3 regions of the Cobetia sp. genome follow, and region 3 is predicted to be linked to each of the others. Evidence: predicted binding sites of a transcription regulator. Region 3 holds the regulator's gene; each other region holds the start of a gene.

The links. The regulator sigma-54, encoded in region 3, starts transcription at its own class of promoters, with help from an activator protein. The targets are predictions, from matches to a motif close to TGGCACNNNNNTTGCTNT.
Region 1: AC4FAH_RS02770 (sugar phosphorylase) is a predicted target of sigma-54. The motif match lies at 1,423-1,440, and genes of this name have one in related genera.
Region 2: AC4FAH_RS03840 (ANTAR domain-containing response regulator) is a predicted target of sigma-54. The motif match lies at 1,583-1,600, and genes of this name have one in related genera.

Annotation. Positions count from the first base shown of each region.
Region 1 is NZ_CFDJES010000013.1:12,305-15,580, forward strand. Features, by position in the region: gene nrdR (transcriptional regulator NrdR) at 175-663, opposite strand; gene AC4FAH_RS02765 (GlsB/YeaQ/YmgE family stress response membrane protein) at 1,062-1,310, shown strand; gene AC4FAH_RS02770 (sugar phosphorylase) at 1,673-3,276, shown strand, end outside.
Region 2 is NZ_CFDJES010000021.1:5,425-8,700, reverse strand. Features, by position in the region: gene AC4FAH_RS03845 (CmpA/NrtA family ABC transporter substrate-binding protein) at 1-915, opposite strand, end outside; gene AC4FAH_RS03840 (ANTAR domain-containing response regulator) at 966-1,541, opposite strand; partial or broken gene AC4FAH_RS03835 (NarK family nitrate/nitrite MFS transporter) at 2,104-3,276, shown strand, end outside.
Region 3 is NZ_CFDJES010000039.1:1,965-5,240, reverse strand. Features, by position in the region: gene lptA (lipopolysaccharide transport periplasmic protein LptA) at 1-106, shown strand, start outside; gene lptB (LPS export ABC transporter ATP-binding protein) at 110-850, shown strand; gene AC4FAH_RS05905 (RNA polymerase factor sigma-54) at 1,084-2,532, shown strand; gene hpf (ribosome hibernation-promoting factor, HPF/YfiA family) at 3,193-3,276, shown strand, end outside.

The DNA.
Region 1 (3,276 bases), on a different contig from region 3:
GCATGAGAAGCATGAGGAGAAAGAGACATGCGATACCTTGGCGTGAAACGAGAGAAGGTCAGGCGTTGCCCAGGCGGCGGCCAATACCCCGAGGCCTGAGCCACGCAGCGTGACGCGACAGGGCCAGCAGGCGCAGGCCTCGAGGGCATCTGCAAGGATGCCTGTGGCGAGGCATCAGGGCCGCGCGTCTTCCTCGCCCGGCAGGAAGCTGGGTTCCTGGGCGAGACGGTCAATCTCGGCGCGGAACTCATCAAGATCCTGGAAGCGACGATAGACCGAAGCGAAGCGGATATAGGCGACCTGATCCAGCCGCTTGAGCTGCTGCATGACCTCATCACCGATGCGCCGCGCCTCGATCTCACGTTCGCCGGTGGCACGCAGACGCTGACGAATGCGCTCCACCGCGGCCTCGATCAGCTCGGAGGAAACCGGGCGCTTTTCCAGCGCGCGCAGCATGCCGGCACGCAGCTTGTGCTCATCGAAGCTCTCACGCGAACCGTCGCCCTTGACCACGCGCGGCATGACCAGCTCCGCCGTTTCGTAGGTCGTGAAACGCTCACCGCAGGCCGCGCACTGGCGACGCCGCCGCACCTGGTCACCCTCGACCACCAGTCGGGAATCCGTGACCTTGGTTTCATGAGTTCCACAGAAGGGACAGTGCATGTTGGAGAGCCTGCTTGGGTGCGAGGTGGCTGCGGCCCCGCGCGAAGCACAGCGAGGAAGTGGCGCAGCGCAGCCGAATGACAGCGAATGGCGGGTATTGTAACCGTTAAGGCACCGCCACGGGAGCCTATGTCAGCCCCGACATGACTGAACTAGCCTTGAGGAGCGCCCAAGGGGCGACAGGAGTTTCCTGGATTGTCGCCCCGGGGGGGCGGACACCGCGGCGAAAGCGTCCATCAACCTGCCGGCAGGCTTGAAATCCCCGCCCGATAACCGAAAGATGACATCAGGGTGCAGCGCCTCACAAGGACGCTTGCCCGAGCCGTGAAATCCTTTCACGACTGGCGGCGAATGATCTCTGCCGCGAGATTGATCACGATGACGCAAGGAGCTGCGACATGGGAATCATTGCATGGATCATATTCGGTCTTATTGCCGGCATCATCGCCAAGGTGATCGTGCCCGGCAAGGACCCGGGTGGCATCATCGTCACCAGCATCATCGGCATCCTGGGTGCCGTGGTCGGTGGCTGGGTCGGCACCCTGATGGGTTTCGGTGAAGTGACGGGATTCAATCTGGCCAGCTTTGTCATCGCCGTGCTCGGCGCCGTCATTCTGCTGATTCTGTATCGCGTGCTGCGCAAGTAAAGCATGTCATGAAGCGCAGTGGCGTCAGCTGGCCGCAGGCCACATGACGCCAGACAGGACGGCCAGCCGGCACATGCAGGCTGGCCGTCCTGCCTTGCAGGCTTGACGAATCTGGCCCGAGGCGTGCATGACTCATGAGTAAAGGCGCCAGGCCGTCACCCACGGGCGCCGCTGAGCGATGCGCCATTCAGGGATTTCACCAAGCGACGGCCAGCCGACTTCATCTGATATGTGATTTCCAGTCTTGCCACCGGCCCCGCAGGATTGCACCGGCGGGCTTCCCGAAGATCACCCGCGACACGCTCTGCCATTGCGGCTCACGAGGCAGAGTCTGACCGCTTTTGCTGCCACGAGGATTGCCCATGTCCGATACGTCATCTCCCGATCACTCGACATCCACTGCCTCAGATCCTGCGCCGAGCGAGGGCAGCGCCAGGCCACGCGCCAGAGTCTCTCTCGCCAAACGTCTCTCGCAAGCTGATTTCCAGGCGCACGCCACACGCCTGCTCGCCGAGATCTACCCACAGCGTCATGAAGAAGTCCTCAGACGCCTGGAGACGGTGCTGGATTTCCATCGCACGCGCCTCAACCCCCGCGTACCGGAAGGCGAGCCGCTCTGGAGCGAGCGCGACCAGTGGCTGATCACCTACGGCGACAGCCTGCAGCAGGAAGGCGAGGCGCCACTGGCGACCCTGCACGACTTCCTCGCCAGCCGACTGGACGACAGCCTGTCCGGTGTCCACGTGCTGCCCTTCTTTCCGTGGAGCAGCGATGACGGCTTCAGCGTCATCCACTATCGCGAGGTCAATCCGGTCCTCGGCGACTGGCAGGACATCCGGCGCCTGAGTGAGCAGCGCGACCTGATGGCAGACCTGGTCATCAATCACTGCTCGCGCGAGTCACTGTGGTTCGCCGATTATCTGGCCGGCGTGCAGCCCGGCCGCGACTACTTCATCGAGATGGACCCCGACACCGATGTCTCCGAGGTCGTGCGCCCGCGTCCATCTGCCCTGCTCACGCCGGTGCATACCCGTCGTGGCCTGCGCCATCTTTGGGCAACCTTCTCGGATGACCAGATCGACCTGAACTTCGCCAATCCCGATGTGCTGCTCGAGTTCATCGGCATCCTGCTTTACTACCTCGAGCAGGGCGCGGGCATCATCCGCCTCGATGCGGTGGCATTCCTGTGGAAACGCCAGGGCACCTCCTGCATCCACCTGCCGGAGACACACGCCGTGGTGCGCCTGCTGCGCGCCATCGTCGACCATCTGGCGCCGGGCAGCCTGTTGATCACCGAAACCAACGTGCCCCACGCCGAGAACATGTCCTACTTCGGGCTCGATCGCCTGTCACAGCACGACCTCACCGCCATCGAGGGCAGCGCCCAGGCCGATGAAGCGCACCTGATCTATCAGTTCACGCTGCCGCCGCTGACGCTGCACACCCTGACCTCCGGCGATGCCAGCGCCCTGACCCAGTGGGCCACCAGCCTGCCGTCCCTGCCTTCCGGCTGCAGCTACTTCAACTTCACCGCCAGTCACGACGGTATCGGCGTTCGCGCCCTTGAGGGCCTGCTGCCCGACCACGAGCGCGACACCCTGGTGCGGCTGGTGCATGACTTCGGTGGCTACGTCAGCATGCGCGCCAACCCCGGGCGCGCCGACACCCCCTATGAGCTCAACATCAGCTACTTCGATGCGCTCAAGGGCACGCGGCGCGGCCAGGACCCGTGGCAGATCGAGCGCTTCATCGCCAGTCAGACCCTGATGCTGAGCCTGCAGGGCATCCCGGGGCTGTACATCCACTCGCTGACCGCGACTCCCAACCACCAGGAAGGCGTCGAGCGCGATGGCCATCTGCGCGCCATCAACCGCCGCAAATGGCAGCGTGATGAACTGGAAGCGCTGCTGGCAAGCCCCAACACCGCGACCCATGAGGTCTTCCACGCCCTCAAGCGCCGCATGGC
Region 2 (3,276 bases), on a different contig from region 3:
GATGGTCCAGCCGGGATTGTGCTGCTGGAAGTCGTCCACCGACTGCTCGACATCGACGTCTTCCAGCCCGCGCGTCACCACGCTCATCGGCACCTCCGGCATGCCCTCGTCGTGCAGCCACTCGGCGGCTCTGGCCCGATTGCCGGGGCGGTCCAGCCAGGCGCAGGCATTGAGCAGCGCGCGAATCAGCGCCTGATGCGCCAGCGGATGCTGCTCCGCCCAGTCCTCGCGCACGCCCAGCACCTTTTCCTGCCCGAAGCGCCAGATATCGTGACTGCCCGCCACCACCTGCCCCATGCCCTGCGCCGCCGCCAGGCTGTTCCAGGGCTCACCGACACAGAAGCCATCCAGCGCACCGCTGGCCAGCTGCGCCGCCATCAGCGGCGGCGCCACGGCGCGCATCTCGACGTCGCGGTCCGGATTGATGCCGCCCGCCGCCAGCCAGTAACGCAACAGATAACGGTGCGAGGAGAACGGGTGCACGCTGGCCAGCTTGAGCAGCGGCTCACCGCGCTGCTTGCGCTCGCGCACATGCGCCGCCAGCGCCTTCGCGACCTGCAACGGACTGGATAGGTCGTGGCCGTCCTCGCCGAGGGTGGCCATCAGCGCGCGCGACAGCGTGATGGAGTTGCCGCCCAGATTGAGCGTCATGGCACTGATCACCGGCGTGGCGCGGCCATCCAGGCCCAGAGTCGAGGTCAGCGGCATCAGCGCCAGCATCTGCGCACCCTGCAGCACACCGGTCTGCAGGTCATCACGCAACGCCGCCCACGAGGGTTGCCACTTGAGTGTCACCGCCAGCCCCTCCTCGCGGAAAAGCCCCAACTGCTCAGCGACCACGAAGGGCGCGGCATCATTGAGTGGCATCAGGCCCAGCGTCAGCTGATGGCCATTCAGGGGTACATCTGTGGGCATCACGCACACCTCTTGAACGATCGAGAGAGAAGGACAGTACGGCGACCGGCTCAGCGCCGACGCGCGGCCTTGAGCAGCTCATCGGCCAGCTCATGCAGGGCCAGGCGCCGGTTCATGGCGGTCTTGCGCAGGTATTGGTAGGCGGCATCTTCACTGAGCCCACGCGTCTCCATCACCACGGCCTTGGCACGATCGACGCTGCGCCGCTGCACCAATGTGGTCTGGGTACGGTTGAGCTCCCCCTTGAGCGCACGGTGCGCCTCGAAGCTGGTGATGGCGACCTCGACCATGCTGCGCACCATCGCTGGCATGACGTGGTCCACCACATAGGCCGAGACACCGGCGCCGGCCGCCTCACGCACGAGGTCCGGGGCATCTTCACTGGCCAGCATGATCATCGGCTTGGGATAGCGTCGCCCCAGCTGGCCGAGATGCTCCAGGGTGTCGCGGCTGGGCAGGTCGGCGTCGATGATCACCGCATCGGGCTGATGCTGCTCGACCAGCGCGTGCAGGTCCTCGTGCTCGTCAACGCGCAGCGCCACCTCGAAGCCGGCGCTCAATAGCGCCTGCTCCAGCGCGGCGGAGCGCTCACTGCGGACATCGACGATCAGCACGGTCACGGGCATGTCAGGTTTCCTTGGGTCGGGCATGAGACTTGCCGTACACCCAAGCAGGATTCGTGCCGCAATCTGGTGCAACCCTGCGGCCAAGGGCCTTCAGAGCGGCCGAGCCGAAAGCGTCGCTGCACTGCAATGAGGCACGCGCCTGCCCGACCCTCCCAGCGCCATTCGCGTGCGCCAGACTGGTACCTCGCGCCTCGATGACGCACCGCCAGCGCGCATCGAGCGCGCACCCAGCCCGGGGCACCGCCTGCGCATGCCAACCTATTGCCCTCGCCAAGCCATTGATCTTCTGGGACTTGTCCCGCCCACACCCCCGCAACTGGCGCGCTACTTGCTTTGTTCCTGTCACTTGCCGCACAGACGCTCTGCTGCCGGCAACCATGGCATCACCGACTGCTGCCATCGCTATCCATGACGTGGACCAGGCTCTTCGGAGTACGAGTGCGTCGAACCAGGCCCCTCAATGACGAGGCGCCCTTGCTGTCGTTCATTCACAGCCGTTCGACCACTCGCCGAGCACACCTGACTTCGTGCCCGGCACCGACGCTGAATCAGGAGCCCACTCATGGATATCCGCAACAAGGCCAGCCGCATCCGGCTGTTCAGCTTCAACACCCCGCAAATGCGCGCCTTCCACATGTCGTGGTTCGCCTTCCACGTCTGCTTCTTCGGCTGGTTCGGCATCGCGCCGCTGATGGCCGTGGTGCGTGACGACCTCGGCCTGACCAAGACCCAGATCGGCAACACCATCATCGCCTCCGTCGCCATCACGGTGATCGTGCGTCTCGCCATCGGCGTGCTGTGTGATCGCATCGGGCCACGCAAGGCCTACACCTGGCTGCTGTGCCTCGGCTCGCTGCCGGTGATGTGCATCGGCTTCGCCGACAGCTTCGAATCCTTCTTCCTGGCCCGCCTGGCCATCGGTGCCATCGGCGCCTCCTTCGTCATCACCCAGTACCACACCTCCGTGATGTTCGGCCCCAACGTGGTCGGCACCGCCAACGCCACCACCGCGGGCTGGGGCAACCTGGGCGGCGGCACCACCCAGATGCTGATGCCGCTGGTGATGGCCGGCCTGCTGATGCTGGGCGTCGAGCAGACCCTGGGCTGGCGTCTGGCGATGGTCGTGCCGGGCATCGTGCTGTTCCTGACCGGTATCGCCTACTACTTCTTCACCCAGGATGCGCCGGACGGCAACTTCAGCGAGCTGCGTGAGCGCGGTGAGCTGCCCAAGGCCGAGAAGGAATACAGCATGCGCGCCACCTTCGGCGCGGCAGCACGCGACATCCGCGTCTGGGCCCTGTTCCTCGTCTATGGCGCCTGCTTCGGGGTCGAGCTGACCATCAACAACGTCGCCGCCATCTACTTCTTCGATCACTTCGATCTCGACCTCGCCACCGCCGGTCTCATCGCAGGGCTGTTCGGCCTGATGAACCTGTTCGCCCGCACCCTGGGCGGCGTGTTTTCTGATCTCTTCGCCCGCCAGTCCGGCCTCAAGGGCCGCGTGCGCTGGCTGTTCATCGCGCTGCTGTGTGAAGGCGTGGCGCTGGTCGGCTTCGCCCAGATGGAAACCCTCGCGGTGGCCATCGGCATCATGCTGGTCTTCAGCCTCTTCGTGCAGATGGCGGAAGGCGCGACCTTCGGTATCGTGCCCTTCGTCAATCGCAAGGCACTCGGCGCGGTCGCCGGTATCGTCGGTGCGGGCGGCAACGCGGGCGCGGTCGCCGCGGGCTTCCTG
Region 3 (3,276 bases):
GCGCCAGGTGAACGCCAACAACAGCAAGACGGCACAGCAGACCGAAGGCGGTCGCGTGCACATGACTCTGACGCCGCGCGGCGCCAATGCCAGCAAGGAAAACTGAGTCATGACTGCTGCTACTCCGCGTACGCTGAGCGCTCGCCATCTGGCCAAGGCCTACAAGGGCCGCAAGGTGGTCAAGGACATCTCGCTGGAGATCCGCCAGGGCGACATCGTCGGCCTGCTGGGCCCCAACGGCGCCGGCAAGACGACCTCGTTCTACATGATCGTCGGGCTGGTGCGCGCCGATGCCGGCAACGTCTCCATCGATGACAAGGACCTCTCCGCTGCCGCCATGCATCAGCGTGCACGCGCCGGCATCGGCTATCTGCCGCAGGAGGCGTCGATCTTCCGCAAGCTGTCGGTGGCCGACAACATCATGGCGATTCTGGAGACCCGCAAGGACCTGGATCGCAATGGCCGCAAGGCACGCCTTGAAGAGTTGCTCGAGGAATTCAGCATCACGCACATCCGCGCCAGCACCGGTATGAGCCTCTCCGGCGGTGAGCGTCGTCGGGTCGAGATCGCCCGTGCACTGGCCACCGAGCCGGATTTCGTGCTGCTCGATGAGCCCTTTGCCGGCGTCGACCCCATCTCGGTGGGCGAGATCAAGAGCATCGTGCGTCAACTGCGCGACCGTGGCATCGGCGTGCTGATCACCGACCACAACGTGCGCGAGACACTCGATATCTGTGACACCGCCTATATCGTCGGCGATGGCCAGATCATCGCCCACGGTGATGCGGACTCCATCCTGGCCAACCAGCAGGTGCGCGACGTCTACCTGGGCCACGAGTTCACGCTCTAGGGTCAGCGGCTGCGCTGAGTCCTCGCGAGGCGAAAGCTTCGAAAGCCGCTGCGTGATTTTATCGCGTAGCGGCTTTTTCATGTCTGACATCAGACGCATGCATGACGTCCATACCACCTTGGTGGAAACATGGCATGCAAGTTGCTTGAATATTCACGACAACCACTTGTCAGTGCCCCGAGTCACGGTATAGCGTAGTAAGCACGTTCCTTTGCCGTGAATTGACTGACTCCATGAAACCCACCCTGCAACTCCGCCTCGGCACCTCGCTGACCATGACGCCGCAGCTCCAGCAAGCGATCCAGCTGCTGCAGCTGTCGACGCTCGACCTGCGTCAGGAGATTCAGCAAGCCCTCGAGTCCAACCCCATGTTGGAGCTCGACGAGGACTACGAGTCGCTGGATGTCGTCGAGACACAGGATTCGAGCGAGATCTCCACTGCCGACTCCTCGAGCGAGATTCCCGAGGAATACCCCCTCGACAGTGACTGGTCGGACCTCTACCAGGACCACGCCGGTAGCCTGACCAGCTCCGGCAGTGGCAGCGGGAGTGAAGAAGGGCCGGACTTCGATCGCAATACCAGCGTCGAGAGCCTGCAGGACCACCTGCGCTGGCAGCTGGCGATGACCGACCTCGATGGCCGTGAACGCCAGATGGCGGAGAGCCTGATCGATGCCGTCGACGGTGCCGGTTATCTGAGCCTGTCACTCGACGAGCTGGTCGATGGCCTGCGCGGCCAGGGCCTGCCCGGCCTCAAGGCCTCCGAACTCGAGCAGGTATTGCTGCGTCTGCAGCAGTTCGACCCGACCGGCGTCTTCGCTCGTGACCTGCGCGAATGCCTGCTGCTGCAACTGGCGCTGCTGCCGGATGATCTGCCGCTGCTGGCGCAGGCGCGCCGCCTGGTACGTCAATTCCTCGAGGCACTGGGCAACGATGACCGCAAGCTGCTCAAGCGCCGCCTGAGCCTTGACGATGACGAGCTGGACCACGTCATCCGCCTGGTGCGCGCGCTCGACCCGCGTCCGGCATCCGCCTGGGGCGAGCCCGCCAGCGATTACGTGATCCCTGATCTGCTGGTGCGCCATACCCGCCATGGCTGGCAGGTCGAGCTCAATCCGGAAGCGCTGCCCAAGCTGCGCATCCAGCCGGAATACGCCGCGCTGATCAAGCGTGCCGACAAGTCCGCCGACAACACCTTCCTCAAGGACAACCTGCAGGAAGCCCGCTGGCTGATGAAGAGCCTGTCATCGCGCAATGACACCCTGCTCAAGGTCGGCCGCGAGATCATGGCGCGCCAGATCGACTTCCTCGAGCAAGGCGAGGAAGGCATGAAGCCGCTGATTCTGGCCAACATCGCCGAAGTGGTCGAGATGCACGAATCGACCATCTCGCGGGTCACGACCCAGAAGTACATCCACACCCCGCGCGGCGTCTTCGAGCTCAAGTTCTTCTTCTCGAGCCAGGTCGGTGGCAGCGGCAGTGGCGACGCCCACTCAAGCACCGCCATTCGTGCCCGCATCCGCAAGCTGATCGCGGAAGAGCCGGCCCGCAAGCCTCTCTCCGACTCACGGCTGGTCGATCTGCTCGCCAGCGATGGCATCGAGGTCGCACGCCGTACCGTGGCCAAGTATCGCGAAGCGATGGGCATCCCCTCCTCCAGCGAGCGCAAGCGTCTGGCCTGACGCGTCACCTGCGGCTGCCATGCCCTGCTCTCACCTCCACAATGGCAGCCGTCTCCAACCTCAAGCGCTGGATTTTCCGCTCATCAGCCTCTGACTTCGCGGGTAGCGGTACGCCTGTCGCGCGCTCTGTCACCCCAACAACCGCTCGCCAATTGCCCGTCATGAGCCATGACGGCGCGCAGGATGATGGCGAAAATCCGTCATTCCGGTAGTGTCATTCACCGTCAATCGCATGTTTTTAAAGTCACTTTTGCGCGTATTGCACCTGGATGACACCCGAAGAACCTCCCGGAACGCCGCTTGCTCCACGCAATCGAAGCGCCTGAAAGGCGACGTACATGCAGGGATTGGCGACGAAAACCCGCCTTCTTGCGCGTCTTTCACGCACCACCCACCAGACGTGCCCTTGAAGTCCACTCCGATACCCCTCACTGAGTTGAAGACAAGCACTGAGCCACGATGCAGCGCAGCGTTGATCTTTGCGCAAAGCTTGGGCATTGTCGGTACAGACGCTCACGACATCTGACGCCACTGGCAAGGGTGCGAAAACATCGCCAGACGGTGGCCGTCAAGCCTGTTGCAGAGCGTCCGATCAGGGTTTGCTCGTAGTCAAAAAGGGTTACAATTGAATGGCAACCCGCTGGATAAAGGAGCGTGTCCATGCAAGTGAATATCACCGGGCATCATGTGGAACTTACCGATCCTCTCCGCGATTACGTCAACGAGAAGCTCGCTCGCCTCGAA